Regions from separate parts of the Tepiditoga spiralis genome, predicted to be linked through region 3. Evidence: riboswitches for the same ligand, from Rfam matches in the RefSeq annotation. Region 3 holds a riboswitch; each other region holds the start of a gene.
What was found. A riboswitch is a leader RNA that binds a small molecule or an ion and turns the genes downstream of it on or off. The one in region 3 is predicted to bind cobalamin.

Region 1 (4,293 bases), 420 kb from region 3:
AGACAGACTACGGGGGATAAGCTCCGTGGTCGAAAGGGAAACAGCCCAGACCGCCAGCTAAGGTTCCGAAGAAATGGCTAAGTGTGAAAGGTAGTGAAGTTCTGAAGACAGCCAGGAGGTTGGCTTAGAAGCAGCCACCCTTTAAAGAGTGCGTAACAGCTCACTGGTTGAAGAACAATGCGCCGAAAATGTAACGGAGCTAAAGCCATACACCGAAGCTGCGGAATTGGAGTAATCCAATTGGTAGGAGAGCATTGTGTAGTAGGGAGAAGGTAAACTGGAAGGTTTGCTGGACGAGACACAAGAGCGGATGCGGGCATGAGTAGCGAAATGAATGTGAGAATCATTCACCCCGAAAGTCTAAGGGTACCTGGGGAAGGGTCGTCCACCCAGGGTAAGTCGGAGCCTAAGGTGAACCCGAAAGGGGTAATCGATGGGAAACAGGTAAAGAGTCCTGTACCAGTATGAACGAGATATAAGGGGGGACGCAGGAGGTGAATCGCCGAGACCAAGTTGCAAGGTCTTCTAAGCAGTAAAGCCGAAGAAACGAGTAGGGAAAACCGCTTGTGGAGGAAAAGCTGTGAAGGGAAGGACGTAAGTCTAACGGGGAGGAGTCACACTGCCAAGAAAAGCCTCGTATATCGCTTGAGAGAAATACTGACCGTTCCGTAAACCGACACAGGTAGACGGGTTGAGAAAACTAAGGGGAGCGGAATAACCTCTGTTAAGGAACTAGGCAAAATAGCCCCGTAACTTCGGGAGAAGGGGTGCTCTTGATGGTGTTGCAAAATGCGATTGAGAGTCGAAGTGGAAAGTCCCAGGCGACTGTTTACCAAAAACACAGGTCTATGCGAACACAAAAAGTGGAAGTATATGGACTGACGCCTGCCCAGTGCCGGAAGGTTAAGTGGAGTGGTGAGAGCTACGAAACGAAGCCCCGGTAAACGGCGGCCGTAACTATAACGGTCCTAAGGTAGCGAAATTCCTTGTCGGGTAAGTTCCGACCTGCATGAATGGCGTAACGATCTGGGAGCTGTCTCAACAGAGGATCCGGCGAAATTACAGAGTGGGTGAAGATGCCCACAACCCGCAGTTAGACGGAAAGACCCCATGGAGTTTTACTGTAGCCTGACGTTGTAAATGGTTATAATGTGTACAGGATAGGTGGGAGGCGAAGAAGGGAGATCGCAAGGTTTTCTAGAGCCGACGTTGGGATACCACCCTCATTATAATGATTTACTAACGGTGGAATGTGAAGAGCATGAGCCGGACAGCGTTAGGTGGGCAGTTTGACTGGGGCGGTTGCCTCCTAAAGAGTAACGGAGGCGTACGAAGGTCGGCTCAGGTGGGTTGGAAATCCACCGGTGAGTGCAAGGGCAAAAGCCGGCTTGACTGCGAGACTGACAGGTCGAGCAGAATGGAAACATGGTCCTAGTGACCCGGCCGAGGCGAGTGGAAGCGCGGTCGATCAACGGATAAAAGTTACCCTGGGGATAACAGGCTAATGACGCTCGAGAGTTCATATCGACGGCGTTGTTTGGCACCTCGATGTCGGCTCATCGCATCCTGGGGCTGAAGTCGGTCCCAAGGGTTGGGCTGTTCGCCCATTAAAGCGGTACGTGAGCTGGGTTCAGAACGTCGTAAGACAGTTCGGTCCCTATCTGCTGCGGGCGTAGGAAGCTTGAGGAGGGTTGCTCTTAGTACGAGAGGACCGGAGTGAGTGTACCGCTGGTGAATCAGCTGTCAGGCAAATGGCAGGAGCTGAGTAGCTAAGTACATGACCGATAACCGCTGAAAGCATCTAAGCGGGAAACGGGCTCCAAGATAAGGCTTCCCGCTCATTTATGAGGTAAGGGTAGTTCGAGACTAGAACATAGATAGGCCACAGATGTAAGTGCAGTGATGTATTGAGTCGAGTGGTACTAATAACCCGAGGCTTTGGACAAACTTTCTTATGCACTAGTGAGTGAATAATTTGGGACGAGGATAAGGTAAGGGGAACCACCCAGAACCATTCCGAACCTGGCCGTTAAGCCTTTATCTGCCGATGGTAGTACACTTCGTGTGTGCAAGAGTAGGTTTTTGTCCCGCCACTTTTCTTTGAGTCAACCTTTTCGGTTGACTCTTTTCTTTTTTTTAAATTATAAAGTAATCATTATTTTAATTTCATATTCTATTATATATATAATATGATATTTTATTAATTTTTGATAAATTTATTAAAAATAATTAAAACTTTATTATTAAATAATTTGTTTGATTTTTAGTAAGCTCAAACAAATTCAAGAAATATAGCTTTTATTGTTTTTAATTATTATTAATTAGAATTGACAGCTAATCTTTTTTTTGTTAGAATGAATTAGAAAATTTAATATCGAACTTTTTAGGTGTCTAAATAAAATTAGACTTAAAAGAGAATTTGGTGAAAATCCAAAACGGTCCGGCCACTGTAAGCAGGGACGAAAATCATAAAATGCCACTGGTTTTATCTGGGAAGGTATGATGAGTAGGAAGATCTGTAAGTCAGGAGAACTGCCTAAATAGTAGTTGTTTTTACTTTCTCCGGGAATAGAAAGTAGGAGTTTTTTATATAAAAAATAAAAAGCATCGTTTTCTGGAGAAGACGATGCTTTTTTTTGGAGGTAATATGTTAAATCCAAAGGAAATTGAAAACAAAAGTTTTAAAATAATTGAAAATTTAATGAGGGAAAGAGGAAGTTTAAAGAATTTTTCTGGACCTAAATTGTCTGTTGTAAAACGTGTTATTCATACAACTGGTGATCCTAAAATAGGAGAAAGTTTATATTTTTCTAATAATTTTTATGAAGGTTTTAAAAAAGCTTTTAAAAAAAGAGTGATTGTTACTGATGTTAAGATGGTTGCTGCGGGAATTTCAAAAAGAATTTTTAAAGATTTAAAGGTAGAAACTTATATATCAGATAAAGATGTTTCTGAAAAGGCAAAGAGTATGAAAGTTTCAAGGTCTTATATTTCAATGGAGAAGGCTTTAAATAATAATTATAAATTATTTGCAATTGGGAATGCTCCTACTGCTTTAAGAAAATTAATTGAATACAAGGATATTGATTTTATAGTAGGAGTTCCTGTTGGATTTGTTGGAGCTGCTGAATGGAAAAATGAGTTAATAAAATCTAAAATTCCCTGTATAACTTTACCTGGAAGACAAGGTGGAAGTAATATAGCTGCAGCAATTATAAATGCATTAATGAAGGAGTTAAAGAGTGAATTGGTATATTAATGTAAATGGAAAAAAGCTAAGAAGAGGTTTTACTACTGGTACTGCAGCGACTGCTGCTTTAAAGGCTTCTGTTTTATGGCAAATAACTGGAAATATACCAAAATTTGTGGATTTACTTTTACCCAATGGTTTTAATATTAAAATAAGAATAGAAAATGGAAAAATAATTAATAATAAATACTTTTGTATGGTAAAAAAAGATTCTGGTGATGATATTGATATTACAAATAATTCAATTATATTTTCTGCATCAGTATTCAAAAAAAAAGGATATAAATTTTTTTCTGCAGGAGGAGTTGGAATAATTACAAAAGATGGTTTGAAAATAAAAAAAGGAGAACCTGCAATAAATCCCGTTCCAAGAAAAATGATGATAGATGTTTTAAAAAGTTTCAATATAAATGGTTCAGACATATATGTTGGAGTAGAAAATGGAAAAGAATTAGCAAAGCAGACTTTTAATAAAAGATTGGGAATAGTGAATGGAATTTCAATAATTGGTACTAGTGGAATGATAGAACCAATGAGTGAAGAAGCTTGGAAAAATTCTTTATTACCTCAAATGGATGTTATAAGAAAAGAATATGAAGAAATAGTATTTGTTTTAGGTGGAAGAGGAGAAAGTAATTATAAAAAAAACTTTGGTGATAAGAAAAATATAGTATTATGTGGCAATTATTTTGGTTTTTCAATAAAAGAAGCAAAAAAAAGAAAGTTCAATAAAATACATATTTCTGGAAGTTTTCAAAAAATAATAAAGTTAGCTGCTGGAAATTTTAACACAGATAGTAGAGTTAGTGGGAGTATGAATGAAATTCTTGCTTTATATACAATTATTTATATGAAAAAATATGATGAAAATATTATAAGTTCAATATTAAAGTTAAACCCTGTTTCTCAAATAATAGATTTTTATGAAAAAAATAAAATTGATTATAATGGTATATTCAAGTTAATAGTTAATGCAATAATAAAAAAGTTAAAAGAATTTCAAGATGCAGAGTATAGAGTAACTCTTTTTTATAAAACAAATG
Region 2 (4,293 bases), 530 kb from region 3:
AGCACTTTCAACTTTAGTATTAAATAAATTAAGAGGTACTCTTGAATCAGCAGCAGTAAAAGCTCCTGGATTTGGAGATAGAAGAAAAGCTATGCTTCAAGATATTGCAGCTTTAACTGGAGGAACTGTAATTACAGAAGATTTAGGACTTACTCTTGAAAATACAACTATTGAAGATTTAGGTTCTGCAGAAGTTGTAAGAATTGGAAAAGATGATACAATAATTGTTAGTGGAAAAGGTGATCCAAAAGATATTGAAGAAAGAGTAAAACAAATTAGAGCACAAATTGAAGCAACAACATCTGATTATGAAAAAGAAACACTTCAAGAAAGACTTGCTAAACTTGCAGGTGGTGTAGCTGTTATAAAAGTTGGAGCAGCAACAGAAACTGAATTAAAAGAAAAGAAACATAGAATTGAAGATGCACTTTCAGCAACAAGAGCAGCAGTTGAAGAAGGAATTGTTGCAGGTGGTGGAATTGCATTATTAAGAACTAAAAAAGCAGTTGAAAAAGTTGTGGAAACTCTTGAAGGTGATGAAAAAATAGGTGCTGTTACTGTATTTAAGTCTTTAGATGCTCCTATAAGACAAATTGCTAAAAATGCAGGAGTTGAAGGTGCTATAATTGTAGATAAAGTATTATCTAATGACTCAACTTCCTATGGATACGATGCTTTAAATAATGAATTTGTTGATATGTTTGAAAAAGGTATAATTGATCCAGCTAAAGTTACAAGAAGTACACTTCAAAATGCATCTTCAATAGCTTCTATGTTATTAACAACAGAAGTTTTAGTAGCTGATGAACCAAAAGAAGAAGCTCCAGCACCAGATATGGGTGGAGCAGGAATGGGCGGAATGCCAGGAATGTATTAATAAATAACTCAATGAGTTATTGTGGATTAAAATAAATAAAAAATTAAAAAAAAGAGTAGTGCTTTGCACTACTCTTTTTTGCTAACATTAGCACTTTCAAAAGTTTCCATTTCATTTATCATTTTTATTGCAGCTTCTATTAAACTAAAAGATAAAACTGCTCCAGTACCTTCACCAAGTCGCATGTTTAAATCTAAAATTGGATCTAATTCCATACTTTTTAAAATTACTGAGTGACCTTTTACAAGAGATTTATGACCAGCAAATATGAAATTTTTTATTTTAGGATTTATTTTATAGGCAATCATTGCTGCTGCTGTTGTTGGAAATCCATCTAAAACAACTGGGATTTTATTTTCAGCACATTCAAGTAAAAAGCCAGCCATTTCTCCAAAACAATAACTTCCAACCTTTGATAAAACATCTATACTGTCTTTAAAAGGTTTGTGAAGTTCAATAGCTTTTTCAACGGCTCTTTTCTTGTTGTTTAACTGTTCATTTGTTATTACTGTACCTATATCAATTATATCTTTTAAAGGGATACCAAAAGCACAAGCTATTGCTGTAGCTGTTGTTGTATTTCCAATACCCATATCACCAATAGCAGCAAGCTCAACACCATTTACAATTGAATGTCTAGCAATTTCTCTACCGTATTCTATAGATTTTTTTGCTTCTATTATACTCATTGCTCTTTCTTTTGTAAAATTTTTAGTTCCATATCCTACTTTTTTCTTTATTAAACCTGGATTATCTTTAAAATAAAAATTTACCCCAGCATCAACAACTAAAACATCACTATTTGTATGCCTTGAAAAAACATTTATTGCTGCTCCACCATTTAAAAAGTTTAATACCATTTGAGGTGTTACTTCTTTTGGAGAAGCTGATACATCTTCTTCTACAACTCCATGATCGCCTGCAAAGACATAAACGGCTTTTTTTCTAGGTAATTTTGGTATTCTTCCTTGAATCAATCCCATTTTTAAAGCAATATCTTCTAATTTTCCCAAACTTCCTTGAGGTTTTGTTAAGCTGTCTAACCTTTTTTGAATTTGTTCTTTCATCTTTCTCCCTCCATAAACTAAAGATTTCTCAATCCACTCCTAGAGATTGAGAAGTTACTAAAATTTTGAATAAAGTATCCCGGCTTATACATCATTCTACTATCTATGCCTTCCCTTTCAGTGGCTTTTATAGAGTTCGTCCGTAATTACGGTGGCTGGTCCGCAATGGAATTTCACCATTTTCCAATATTCAAAACTTTAATATTTAATTTTTATATATTTTATTTTACCATAAAAAAAATCTCCTTGTATAGTATTACAAGGAGAGAGTATATTTTATAATTTAAATTTATTTATTTCTTCTTTTAAATTTTTAGTCACTTCATTTAAAATTTCTACTTGTTTCATTAGTGAATTAATAGAATTTGTTTCTGATATTATGTCTTGTTTAGTTCTTTCAATTTGTTTTTCAGAACTTTCAGTTTCAATTTTTATTTTTTTAGAAATTTCTTTAAAAGTTTCTATTATAGCTTTTTGTTCAGATACTTCAATGTTTAAGTTTTCAACAACACTTCCAAGGTTATTTGAATAAATTTTTAATTTATCAAATTCATTTTTAAAGTCATAAACTTTTTTGTTTAATATGTTCATATTCTCATTTGAGTTCATTACTTCGTTTATTACATTTTTAAGATTTTTATTCACTTTATCCATTTCATAATTTATACCAGTTGCCGTTGTAGATGTTTCTTCAGATAAATTTCTTATTTCTTCTGCTACTACTGCAAATCCTTTTCCTGCTTCTCCAGCTCTTGCTGCTTCTATTGCTGCATTTAAAGCTAATAAATTTGTTTGATTGGCAATATCCGTTATTTTTTCTATAAAATCAGAAACTTTATTTACTTCTTTTGAAAAAACTTCAATATTCATTACAGTATCTTTCATAGTTTCAGAAACATTATTTGAAGTTTCTGTTATTGTTTTTACTAAAACTTCACCATTTTCAGCTAATTTTATTGTATTTAATGAAATTTGATGTATATTAGAGTTTGAAGAACTAATATTTTCGGAGCTTTCTGATAATTTTTCCAAACTTTCACTCAAATTATCTATAGTATAATTCATAATATTTTCAATTTCTTTTGTTTGTTTTAGCATGTTTTCAAGGCTTTTTTGTGTATTTTTTAATTCAGACGATTTTTGATCTACATTGTTTGATGATTCAATTAATTTATTAGAATCTTTTATTAAATTTGTTATTAAATTTTTTAAAGATTTTGCAGTATTTTGAAGTTCTTTAGCCATTACTCCAAATTCATCTTTGACTTTAAATATTTTTGTATCATCAAAGTGTAAATCTCCATTAGAAATTTTTGTCAATTTTTCAGTTATACTTTTTACATGATTACCTATATTTTTTCCAAGAAAATATGATATTACTATAGATAGTATAAATATTATTATTAACCACATTATAATGTTTTTAATTATGTTTTGAATGTTTAAATCAATATTTATTTTTACATCTTTTATTGTAGCTTTTGGAATTTCTATATTTGTCTTCAATGGAATGTTTATTTGAGCTGTTGTTGAATTGAATTCTTTTGAAATTTGAATATAAATTCCTCCAAATTCATTTATTTTAGAGTATACAGAACGCATATTTTTATTTAAAATTTTTTCTAAAATATATTTTTTATTTATTTTTTCTTTTGATATATTTAAAATATCAGAAGGCATATTTGAAAAAATTATATTCATGTTTTTTGAATAAATAGCAATATTTGCATTTAATAATTTTGAAACTTCAAGTATTTTTTGATAATTAAATTGATTTAAAATTACGATAAAGCCATTTATTGTACTTTGAGCTATTGGATCAACAATTGGGAAAACACCTAAAAAATAAGGTATTTTTTCTATAGTTAAAGTTTTTATTATGGGATATTTGTTATCTGAAGATAAATAGTCTTTAAAAATATCCGTTAAAAAAGTATTTAAATTTATATTTTTTATTTTATCGTATCCTGGTAAGTAAGATTCAGCTTTTCTTTGAACTTTATAAACTTTATCTTTAATTTTTATATCAAATCTATTTTTTTTAGTTGCAACCTTTGGATTGACTATCCATAATTGAATTCCATTGTATTCAAGGGCATTTATAAATGGAGTTAATATTTTATATCTATCTAATATAGAAATACTTTTTTTTGATGTTTTTTCTTTAATTAATTCATTTGAAGATATTAACCTTCCATTTTTTTCAATATTATTTTTTTGTGAAAAGATATAGTTTGAAAAAACTTTATTTAATGTATCAAGAGAGTTATCAAAAGATTTTTTATAAGAATTTTCGAATTTTAAAGAAATATCTTTTTCTATTTTTTTAGTCTCTGATTTTATATAATT
Region 3 (4,293 bases):
AATAGTAAGAGGAACTACCATGAAAAGAATTGTAGATATGTTAAAAGAAGCTGGTGCTAATGAAGTACATGTTAGAATTGCAAGTCCTGCTGTAAAAGATACATGTAGTTGGGGAGTAGATATACCCAATAAAAAAGATTTGATAGCACAAAAAAATATAGAAGATATAAAAAGTGAAATTCATGCCGATTCTCTTGGATATGTTTCATTGAATGGTGTAAAAGAAATTCTTGGATCAGAATATAAAAATTATTGTTTCTTTTGCTTTGGAGGTAAATAATGGATTATAAAAAAAGTGGAGTTAATATAGATAATGCTGATAAAATGTTAGAAAATATAAGCGAAGAACTTGGAGAAAACAAAGGCTTATATGGAGGAACATTCCCTATATATAAATACTTAAAAGATTATAATGAACCAGTTTTAGTATCTTCTACAGATGGTGTTGGTACAAAAATGATGTTATTAGAAGAAGAAAAACAATGGAATACAGCAGCTATAGATTTAATAGCCATGAATTTAAATGATTTAGTATGTATGGGAGCAAAACCATTATTTTTTATGGACTATTATGCAACAGGCAAATTAAACCCAATTGACGCATCAAACTTTGTTAAAGAACTTTCAAAAGAACTAAAAAAATTAGACTGTCAATTAATAGGTGGTGAAACAGCAGAATTACCTGGAATATTTTCAAAAGGAAAGGTTGACGTTGATGGATTTGTTGTTGGAATAGTAGAAAAAAACGAAATACTATCAAAAGAAAAAGTTAAAGAAAATGATATTTTAATTGCAATAAAATCAAATGGAGTACATTCAAATGGATTTTCACTTGTAAGAAAACTATTAGAAGAAAAAAAATTAAAATATTCTAAAAAAATAATAGCTCCAACTAAATTAATAGTAAAACAAACTTTAAAAATTAAAAATTATATACATGCTGCAGCACACATAACTGGTGGAGGAATAGAAGGAAATTTAATTAGAATAATACCTGAAGGATTAACTGCCAAAATAAATATGAATTGGAACTTACCAGAAATATTTGATGAAATAAGAGAAGCTGGAGTAAATATAGATGATATGTTAAAAACATTCAATATGGGAATTACTATTATTTATGCCGTTTCAAAAGAAAATGAAAAAATAGTTTTAGATGAATTAAAAAATATGGGCGAGGATCCCATAATATTAGGTAAAGTTGAAAAAGGAAGTATTGGAGTAGAAATAATAAGATGAAAAAAATAATTGTATTAGCCTCAGGAAATGGATCTAATTTTGAAGCCTTAAAAAACGAAAATATAAATATTACTCATTTAATATGCAATAAAAAAAATGCTTATGTAATTGAAAGAGCAAAAAAATTAAAAGTACCTTATACAATAATATCTGAAAAAAATAAAATAATATACAACAAAAAATTATTTGAAAAATTAAAAAACTTAAAATTTGATTTGATAGTATTAGCAGGATACATGAAAATATTACCTCCAGAAATAGTAAATTATTATAAGAATAAAATAGTAAATATACACCCATCATTATTACCAGCTTTTCCAGGGACACATTCTATTGAAAAAGCTTACAATTATGGAGTAAAATATACAGGGGTAACTATACATTATGTTGATGAAGGTATGGATACAGGAAAGATTATAGAACAAGAAATAATAAAAATAGATTATACAAAAAACATTGATGCCCTTGAAACTCAAATACACATAATAGAACACAAAATATACCCAAAAATAATTAAAAAACTATTGAATATTTGAATTGACAATAACGATTTTTTTTGTTAGAATAAGTTAAAAGTTAATATAAAATTTTTTAGGTGTCGTAAGACTTAAAAGAAAATTTGGTGTAAATCCAAAACGGTCCGGCCACTGTAAATAGCGACGAAAATCATTAAAAACCACTGGAATTTTTCTGGGAAGGTATGATTAGTAGGAAGAACTATAAGTCAGGAGAACTGCCTAAAAAATAAGTTTTTACTTTCTCCGGGAATAGAAAGTGAACAAATTTTTTAAATTAATTAAAAAATCCTGTTTTCGGAGTATCTGAATTCAGGAGTTTTTTTTACCTCTGTGTGATGTTGTGTGTTAAACGGGAGCAATGCTCCCGTTTATTTATTTTTTAATTATGGATTTATTGATGTATAATAGTAATAAGATTAAGGAGGTAATAATGATAAAACTTACTGAAAAAAATAAATTAAAAATATCCAAATGGTCTGGTGGAAAAACAACAGAATTAAAAATCTATCCAGAAAATTCAATTTATGAGAAAAGAAATTTTTTATGGAGAGTTAGTACAGCTACAGTTGAAACAGAAAAATCTAATTTTACAAAGTTATTAAAAATAAAAAGAATATTGATGATTTTAGAAGGAAAAATAAAATTAATTCATGAAAATCATTATGAAAAAATTTTATCTCAATATGAAAAAGATTCTTTTATGGGAGATTGGGAAACAAAAAGTTTTGGAAAAGTAACTGATTTTAATTTAATGCTTTCTAAAAATTTTGATGGAGATATAAAAAAAATTATTTTTAAAAACAAAAGTATTTCTAAAAAATTAGAAAAAAAAAATACATATATTTTTTATTCAAAAAATGGAAGGTTTGATTTTTATATAGAAAACAAAAAATATACACTAAATTCAGAAAATACTTTAGAAATAACTGACTTTGATGGAAAAATAATAATAGAAAAATATGAACAATCAACTTTAATATATGCAAAGGTTTTTAAAGTATGAGAATTTTAGTCGATGGTGATGCATGTCCAGTAAAAAATATAATAATAGAAATTGCTAAAAAATATAATATTGAAGTTATAATTTTTGCAAGTACTGATCATAATATAAATATTGATTATGCTAAAATAATAAAGGTAGCTCCAGGTAGAGATTCTGTTGACTTAGTTTTAATTAATTCATCAAAAGAAAAAGATATAGTTATTACAAATGATTATGGATTAGCTTCATTAGCATTATCAAAAAAAACTATTCCTATTAGTTTTAGTGGAATTATATTTAACGAATTTAATATTGATTCATTTTTAATGAGTAGATATCTTGGGGCAAAAAGTAGAAGAAGTGGAAAAAATATAAAAGGTCCTTCAAAAAGAACAAAAGAAGATGATATTAAATTTAAAAATTCTTTTCTAACAATTATAAAAAGGGGGATAAAAAATGAATACAAATGAAATTAATCTTTCAAACAGTGGATTAATACTATCTAAAATAGTACATGGAATGATGCGTTTGAACACATGGAACTATACAAAAAAAGAACTTTTAAAATTAATTGAAAAAGATATCGATATTGGAGTAACAACCTTTGATCATGCTGATATATATGGAAATTATACTTGTGAAAAAATCTTTGGAGAAGTTTTAAAAGATAAAAAAGATTTGAGAAGAAGAATACAGATAATTACAAAATGTGGCATTGTCCTTTCAAAAAAAAATCACATAAAGTACTATGATACAAGTAAAGAACACATAATAAAATCTGTAGAAACATCATTAAAAAACTTAAACACAGACTATATAGATTTATTATTAATACATCGTCCTGATCCTTTAATGAATCCTAATAAAGTTGCAGAAGCATTTAATGAATTAAAACGTGATGGAAAAGTACTACACTTTGGTGTTTCAAATTTCACATCACAACAATTTAAAATGATCGAATCAAGATTAAACTTTCCATTAATTACAAATCAAATTGAAGTATCACCATACAATCTTTCAAACTTTAAAAATGATGAAATTAATTTTTTAATGAAAAAAAGGGTAAATCCAATGGCATGGTCTCCTAATGCTGGAGGATTATTATTTAAACCCAATGATGAAAAAAGTAAAAAATTGAATAATGTATTAAATGAAGTAGCAAAAGAATTAAACTTAAATTCTATTGACAAAGTTATATATGCTTGGATTTTAAATCATCCAGCAGGTATTTTACCAATAATAGGAAGTGGAAAAGTAGAAAGATTAAAAATTGCAATTGATTCATTAAATATAAAATTAACAAAAGAACAATGGTTTAAAATTTATACAACTTCATTAGGTCATAATGTATATTAAAATGAAAGGTGATAAATAAAATGAAAAAATTTACTGAAAAATTATTAATAATTTTTGTATTAATAATCTCATTAGTTTCATTAATTAAAATTATATATCCATTTATAAATGATCAAGATGAAAATATAATTTATAACAGTGTACAAAAAATAAACAATTCGACAACAACAGATGATTTTTCTTTTGTTGTTATGGGAG

Region 1: another riboswitch for cobalamin. It lies ahead of IGS63_RS08940 (precorrin-8X methylmutase); the one in region 3 lies ahead of IGS63_RS06910 (HutD family protein).
Region 2: another riboswitch for cobalamin. It lies ahead of cobT (nicotinate-nucleotide--dimethylbenzimidazole phosphoribosyltransferase); the one in region 3 lies ahead of IGS63_RS06910 (HutD family protein).

Annotation. Positions count from the first base shown of each region.
Region 1 is NZ_AP018712.1:1,911,200-1,915,492, reverse strand. Features, by position in the region: rRNA gene IGS63_RS08950 (23S ribosomal RNA) at 1-1,946, shown strand, start outside; rRNA gene rrf (5S ribosomal RNA) at 1,977-2,091, shown strand; cobalamin riboswitch at 2,369-2,554, shown strand; gene IGS63_RS08940 (precorrin-8X methylmutase) at 2,648-3,259, shown strand; gene cbiD (cobalt-precorrin-5B (C(1))-methyltransferase CbiD) at 3,243-4,293, shown strand, end outside.
Region 2 is NZ_AP018712.1:962,422-966,714, forward strand. Features, by position in the region: gene groL (chaperonin GroEL) at 1-877, shown strand, start outside; gene cobT (nicotinate-nucleotide--dimethylbenzimidazole phosphoribosyltransferase) at 946-1,944, opposite strand; cobalamin riboswitch at 1,996-2,153, opposite strand; gene IGS63_RS04395 (methyl-accepting chemotaxis protein) at 2,221-4,293, opposite strand, start outside.
Region 3 is NZ_AP018712.1:1,490,409-1,494,701, reverse strand. Features, by position in the region: gene purF (amidophosphoribosyltransferase) at 1-280, shown strand, start outside; gene purM (phosphoribosylformylglycinamidine cyclo-ligase) at 280-1,239, shown strand; gene purN (phosphoribosylglycinamide formyltransferase) at 1,236-1,775, shown strand; cobalamin riboswitch at 1,816-1,994, shown strand; gene IGS63_RS06910 (HutD family protein) at 2,188-2,760, shown strand; gene IGS63_RS06905 (YaiI/YqxD family protein) at 2,757-3,209, shown strand; gene IGS63_RS06900 (aldo/keto reductase) at 3,196-4,095, shown strand; gene IGS63_RS06895 (metallophosphoesterase family protein) at 4,116-4,293, shown strand, end outside.